Linked DNA regions of Parasegetibacter sp. NRK P23. The protein of the gene in region 1 interacts with the protein of each later gene in a pairwise test. Links are inferred from orthologs where the notes say so. Each region holds a gene or a part of one and is shown on either strand. Other genes may lie near its edges. The genes, in order: topA and M4J38_RS10625.

Region 1 (3,516 bases):
AGTACCTTGTTGATGAGGAAATCGTTGGGTTGCTGATAGGACGTTTCCAGTCCTTTCAGGTTAAAATAATTGTACAGGATAGTGCCCAGTACATTGGCCTGTTCCAGTGAAGTGAGGTAGGTATTGAGTTCGAGCCATACGTTTCGGCGTAGTTTTTCCACTTCCTGCAATACCTGGCTCACAACAAGATCCGGGTACTGAAAACGCGCGACCAGTATGGCACCGGAAAGCAGGTCGGGTTCCTTCATGGATGCCCATTGTGTGAAATCGGCCAGGAGGTCCTTATAATGCAGCCGGTGGATCAGCAGTTCAATACGTAATTGTACCGCTTCCTGGGGGGTATTTTCCCAAAGGTGCTCCAGGTTCGGAATGATAGGTTTTCCATAGCCCACGATCCTGTTCGCCACCGTACTGAAAACTTCTTCATCGGGGTCGTCTATCAAATGAAAAAGGGCCGATATTTCTTTCGTTTCATTCATGCGCGCTGTAAACGTTTAGGCCTTCTTTTTGGGTGCGGCCTTTTTAGGAGCTGTTTTTTTCGCGGCTGCTTTCTTCGGGGCCGCTTTTTTGGCAGGGGCCTTTTTGGTAAAAGCATCCGGCAATTCAGCTTCAATCATCTTTTTAACTTCTTCCAGGCTGATCTCCGCGGCTTCTTCAGCGGTGTATTTCGTATTATCCGCTTTTCTACCCAATTTAAGCATCTTTTTACCGAAGCGTACAAAGGGGCCCCATCTTCCGTTCTCAATCGATATCTTCTCCGATGGCCACTGTTGTATGTACCTGTTCGCCTCTTTATCCAGTTTCTTTTCGATCAGTTCCCGGCAATCCGCCTGTGTAAGCTGGTCGAAATTGTATGCCCTGGGTATGTTGATGAAAAGATCGTTCCACTTGATGAATGGCCCGAACCTTCCCTTGCCTTTGGTAACGGGTTTGCCCTCGTACATGGCTATCGGGGCGTCCGCAAGTTCTTTTTCGCCGATCAGATGAATGGCGCGGTCAATGTCTACCGTCAGCGGGTCTTCTCCTTTTGGAAGGGAGATGTATTCCTCGCCCCATTTCACATACGGGCCGAACCTGCCTACATTCACTGAGACTTCTTTTTCCTTGTATTCCCCTAAGGTGAGCGGGAGTTTGAACAGGTCCATGGCTTCTTCCATGGAGATGGTTTCAATGCTCTGGTCCGTTTTCAGTTTGGCGAAGCGTGGTTTTTCTTCATCAGTGGCTTCCCCGATCTGTACCATGGGCCCATAACGTCCCATCCTGGCGATCACACGTTTGCCTGTTTCGGGTTCAATACCGAGTTCGCGTTCTCCTTTGGCACGTTCAGCGGTTTCAAGGGTTACCTCGATATCGCTGTGGAAGGGCCGGTAGAAGCTGTCGATCATTTTATTCCACTTCAGTTTGCCATCAGCGATCTCATCAAATTCTTCCTCGATTTTGGCCGTGAAGTTGTAGTCCATCACGTTTTTGAAATGTTGCTTCAGGAAATCGGTGACCACCATACCGAGGTCGGTGGGGAACAATTTTCCTTTTTCAGCACCGGTATTTTCAATGGAAACTTCCTTTTTAAGTTGGTTGCCCTTATCGAGGCGGATGATGTGCACTTCGCGTTTGATCCCGTCCTTATCGCGTTTCTCCACGTAATTGCGTTTCATGATCGTGGTGATCGTGGGCGCATAAGTGGAGGGGCGTCCAATGCCGAGTTCTTCCAGTTTTTTTACGAGTGATGCTTCCGTATAACGCGGAGCAGGGCGGGTGAATTTTTCAGTGGCCGTCATTTCCTCTAGGTCGAGCTGCTGGTTCACGGCCAGCGGTGGCAACATGCCTTCAGCGTCAGTATCCTCTTCTTCCTCATCTTTTCCTTCGGTATAAGCTTTGAGGAAACCATCGAACTTCAGCACTTCACCGGTGGCGGTAAGTTGCTCCCGGTTGGTGGAGATGTCAATTTTCGCGATGGTTTTTTCGAATTCCGCGTCACTCATTTGTGAGGCGATGGTTCTTTTCCAGATCAGGTCGTATAATCTTTTGGCGTCCGGATCATCTACGGTATGATTGCTCATGTAGGTGGGGCGGATGGCTTCGTGCGCTTCCTGCGCGCTTTCATTTTTATTCTTGTATTTCCTCGGCTGGTAATAATTGCCGCCATAGGAACGGTTGATCTCGTTCTTGATATCTTCCATGGCCGTATCGCTCAGGTTGATACTGTCCGTACGCATATAAGTGATGTTACCGCTTTCGTACAGTTTCTGCGCGAGCAACATCGTTCTGCTTACCCCATATCCCAGTTTCCTGGAGGCTTCCTGCTGAAGGGTGGAAGTGGTGAAAGGTGCAGCCGGCGTACGTTTGGCGGGCTTCACCTGGATGTCTGATACACGGTAATTCGCACCTTTACAGCTTTCGAGGAATTTTTCCGCGGTTTCAGGATTATTCAGTTTGGAAGGACCTTCGGCTTTGAAGGTTACTTTTTTACTGCTGATGTTGAGGGCGGAGAAGAAAGCTTCTATTTTATAACTGCTTTCGGGCAGGAAGTTATTGATCTCACGTTCCCTTTCCACGATGAGCCTTACGGCAACACTTTGCACCCTTCCGGCGCTGAGACTGCGTTGCATGCCTACTTTGCGCCAGAGTACGGGACTGAGTTCGAAGCCCACGAGCCTGTCGAGTACACGGCGGGCCTGTTGTGCATTCACCAGGTTAAGGTTGATGTGTCTTGGGTTGCTCACCGCTTTTTTAATGGCGGGTGCGGTAATTTCGTGGAAAACGATGCGTTTGGTAGTGGCCGGGTCGAGTCCCAGCACTTCCGCAAGGTGCCAGGATATACTTTCTCCTTCCCGGTCCTCATCCGATGCGAGCCAAACCTCATCGGCTTTTTTGGCAAGCTGACGCAGGTCGCGCACCACCTTTTCCTTTTCATCAGGAACGGTGTAACGGGGTTGATAATTATTGGCTATATCAATTCCCATATCATCTTTCTCCAAGTCGCGGATATGCCCGTAACAACTCTTCACCTCGAAATCTTTTCCCAGGATCTTCTCGATGGTTTTGGCTTTGGCCGGCGACTCCACGATCAGTAAATTCTTTGCCATATTCAATTATAATGATGAATTATGCCTCGCTTCGATGCAAGTTTAGTGTATAACGCCGAAAATAAAAAATTGCATCTGCTGCCGGGAGATTGTCTTAAATTCATGGCACCAACCCAATATGAGTAAAGAGTACGAAATATTTTCCCTTGGAGATCACAGCCTTACGCTCCAAACAGGGGATAAGATCAGCCTGCCGGTGAACGCGAAAATGGTGACCATGGCAGAGTGGTTGCGCCAGCAGCACATTACCGGACTGCAGGATGCTGTTCCATCTTACAATTCAGTTACTATTATATATGATGTGTACCCGATTCGTAAGTCAGGGGCGCAAGATGCGGCGGCGTTTATGCGGGAGCGGTTGGAAGATGCCTGGGAAAAAGCCATTCCTGCCCAGAGAACAGCATTGCCTGTAAACCGGCTCCCTGTTTGT
Region 2 (3,189 bases), 500 kb from region 1 along the record:
ACTTCAACAGGCGTATGCAGGAACGCCGCCCATTGTTCCAGCGCAGGCAGCAAACTGGACAGGTTTTTCAACTCCACATTGGCGATTCCTTTTGTCAGCGGCGCAGGCGCCCAATGCGGAGGAACGGCCAGTATAGGAAAAATAGCATGTGTAATGAGTGAGGAAGTATTGCTGCCCAGTAATTTATCGGCCAATCCACTCCAGCCATGCGTGCCCATTACGGCTAATGTGGGTTTGGTATCCAGCAGGTAACTGATGATACCACCTGAAACGAGCGTGGATTCTTTTATGGTGATAGTGATTCCTGCACCGGAATTACCTTTATGCTCCTTTACAACCGCTTCAAGCTGCCCACGAAGCCGGGCTTCGTCAATACTTTCTGTTCCCCAGCTTTTAGGATACTCCCTGGCCACGTTCATATTCGTGATGTGCAACAACTCCACGGAGGAACCTGTGGTATCTGCCAGGAAAAAAGCCTGCTGAAGCGCCCTGATGGCGTTTTCGGAGAAATCGAAAGGGACGAGTATACTGCTCATGGTGAATCAATTGGGTCTACAAAAGAAAGGAATTTCCCGCTAATTCAGCGAAAGCATTTATACACGCATATAAGCGTTTATTCTACACATCAGCCTACGGGTTGCCGGTACTTTTACAGTGAGCAGAAAACAACAGCTTTTTTTACGAAACCCCAAACCTTGTCATGCAAAACAAGATTATAATAAATAATGAAGTAAGCCTACTTCACCCGCAGGATTATGGCATTGCCTGTCTTTGCGTGGTATCGGCCACCTATCATAAATACATCGCTATTCCGTTGTTGCGGCAACTGCAAGTCACTGCAAGCAATGGAACGAATTTGGACGACATAGCGCGGACCGCCGGAAAAAGCGGATTCAAAACAGATATACGGCATTTGAATGCCAGACACCTCCGACCTGTGCACTTTCCGGCCATTGCACAGGTAATGTCCGGAGTTACTATTCGCTATGTAGTTTTGTATGGAATAAGATGGAAGAAAGTCTCCCTGATGGAACCTCCCGAAAAGGTTATTCGCCGGGAAAACATAGCGCACTTTGAAAGACGTTGGACAGGCGTGATTTTACAATTACGACCAATTCCTGAAAGCAATAAACGCTGGGGGCTGTTCGCCATCCAAACTTATTTGAAAGCGTTTTGGTTCCGCCTGCAGTTCTATAAATATAGAAACGATGTTCAAAGCATCCGTGATGATGTAAGGAGAAGAAGAGAATGAAGAAAGATGGATAGAAAAATTATTTAACCGGCGCAATGTCCACATGCCTCAGCTCGCTGATGCGGTAGAGCACTTCATCAAGCCTGTTCCGGGGTACCCCGATGGTAAGTTGGCAAAAAAGCTGCATCTCCTGTGCGATCACGGAACATTGCGATTGCTTTACGACCATCATCACTTCATTCATGAGGGTATAATCGAAGTGGAGGACATACTTTATTTCTACAGGTTTCTGAACGATCGGCGTAACCTGCAAAGCAAGGGACGTCGCTGTTTTATAGGCGTTGATGAGCCCGGGCACGCCCAGTAGCGTACCCCCGAAATACCTTACCACCACCACGAGGGTATTGGTAAGCTGCTTGCTGTCGATCTGGCCGAGGATCGGTCTTCCGGCAGAGCCTGATGGCTCTCCGTCATCGGCTACGCGGAATTGTGTGCCGTCTAAGCCAAGCCGGTATGCAAAACAATGGTGCACCGCTTTAGGATGTTCTTTTTTCAACTCACCCAGGCGCAGCTTTACATCAGCCACCTCCTGAACCGGGTAGGCATAGGCGAGGAACTTGCTGCCCCTGTCTTTAAATTCAGCCGTGGAGGGCTGCTCAATGGTGAAATAATAGTCCTGCTGCATGATGATGGGCGGCAAATATCCGAATTATTCTTTATGCGGGGAAATAAGGCGGATCAGGGACGCCGGAATACAGTTACGGTGTCGGAACCCATACGTTGGGTGTCCAGGTGTACCAGCTTACCCGGAACAGGTGCTTTAATACCCTGGTTCACAGTAAGGGTTTCATTCGTAATGATTCTGACTTCATCGTACAAATCCGCTTCCAGGAAGGAAGTAAGCGTTTTCGCGCCTCCCTCCACCAATACGCTTTGGATATTTTGCTCGTAAAGAAGCCTGCAAACTTCGGTTGCCAATGGCCGTGAGGCATCCGCTTTCAGCCAGGTGATGTTGCCAACGGTTCTTTCAGCTTGGTGATTGATGATAATTGAAGGTGCTGCATTGTTATAAATATGAGCCTTATCCGGCACTTCCAGCGCAGGATCCATTAGTATTCTTACCGGAGCCGATCCTTGCCAGTAGCGGTTATCGAGCCTGGGATTATCTTCCAGCGCGGTGTTTTTTCCAACCAAAATGGCCGCTTCTTCAGAACGCCATTTGTGCACCAGCCGGTTGGTAAATTGGTTGGAAATAAGCAATCGTTCCCCGGGTGTCCCGATGATGCCGTTGGCAGTCTGGGCCCACTTTAAAACGATGTAAGGACGCTGTTGGGTGTTGAAAGTAAAGAACCTGCGGTTGAGCCACCAGCCTTCTTCTTCAAGCAGTCCGGTGGTCACTTCAATACCGGCCGTTCTTAGTTTGCCTATCCCTTTCCCATCCACATCGGGAAAAGGATCGCGGTTGGCGATTACTACCCGTTTTACATGTTCGCGGACCAGCAGGTCCGCGCAGGGAGGGGTTTTGCCAAAATGTGCACAGGGCTCCAGAGACACATACATTGTGGCGTAGGGGATGAGTGGGCGATCTGCTTCTTTCACAGCATTGATCGCGTTCACTTCCGCATGCGCGGCACCGTATTTACGATGAAAACCCTCTCCTATGATGCGGTCGTCATGCACCAATACCGCGCCAACAATAGGATTGGGCGCTACTTCACCCAAAGCCGCTTCCGCCAGTTGAAAACACCTGCGCATGTAAACTTCATCCCTCATGTTTCAAAGATACCAACTCCCTCCTATTCACCGAAACATCCTAACTTTGCCACGCTATGACCATCCAGCAACAATTCCACGAACTTCGGAAAAAACTTGAGACGCGTTACGACAACCGGGAAGCAGGCAATATCGCGGATATGGTGATGGAAAACATCACCGGCCAATCAAGAAGTGAGCGTATGATGCTGGCCCATGCTGAGCTTACGGCTCAGCAGGAGAAC

The links.
Region 2: the proteins of topA (region 1) and M4J38_RS10625 interact in binary tests that used the Escherichia coli proteins (3 or more experiments, as listed by UniProt). The link is inferred for Parasegetibacter sp. NRK P23 from one-to-one orthologs.

The regions. Positions count from the first base shown.
Region 1 is NZ_JAMDLG010000001.1:2,108,276-2,111,791, reverse strand. Bases 291-3,477 are described here. They hold topA (type I DNA topoisomerase), read right to left. Parts: upstream 3,087-3,477; coding sequence 495-3,086; downstream 291-494. Other genes in these bases: pxpB (5-oxoprolinase subunit PxpB), read left to right, coding at 3,205-3,477; M4J38_RS08575 (transglutaminase-like domain-containing protein), read right to left, coding at 291-479. Also shown: more of M4J38_RS08575, read right to left, coding at 1-290; more of pxpB, read left to right, coding at 3,478-3,516. UniProt on the Escherichia coli protein: Releases the supercoiling and torsional tension of DNA, which is introduced during the DNA replication and transcription, by transiently cleaving and rejoining one strand of the DNA duplex.
Region 2 is NZ_JAMDLG010000001.1:2,610,320-2,613,508, forward strand. What follows is about bases 83-2,942. They hold M4J38_RS10625 (YigZ family protein), read right to left. Parts: upstream 1,893-2,942; coding sequence 1,272-1,892; downstream 83-1,271. Other genes in these bases: M4J38_RS10615 (universal stress protein), read right to left, coding at 83-536; M4J38_RS10620 (cysteine peptidase family C39 domain-containing protein), read left to right, coding at 701-1,252; ribD (bifunctional diaminohydroxyphosphoribosylaminopyrimidine deaminase/5-amino-6-(5-phosphoribosylamino)uracil reductase RibD), read right to left, coding at 1,931-2,942. Outside these bases: more of M4J38_RS10615, read right to left, coding at 1-82; more of ribD, read right to left, coding at 2,943-2,965; prmC (peptide chain release factor N(5)-glutamine methyltransferase), read left to right, coding at 3,022-3,189.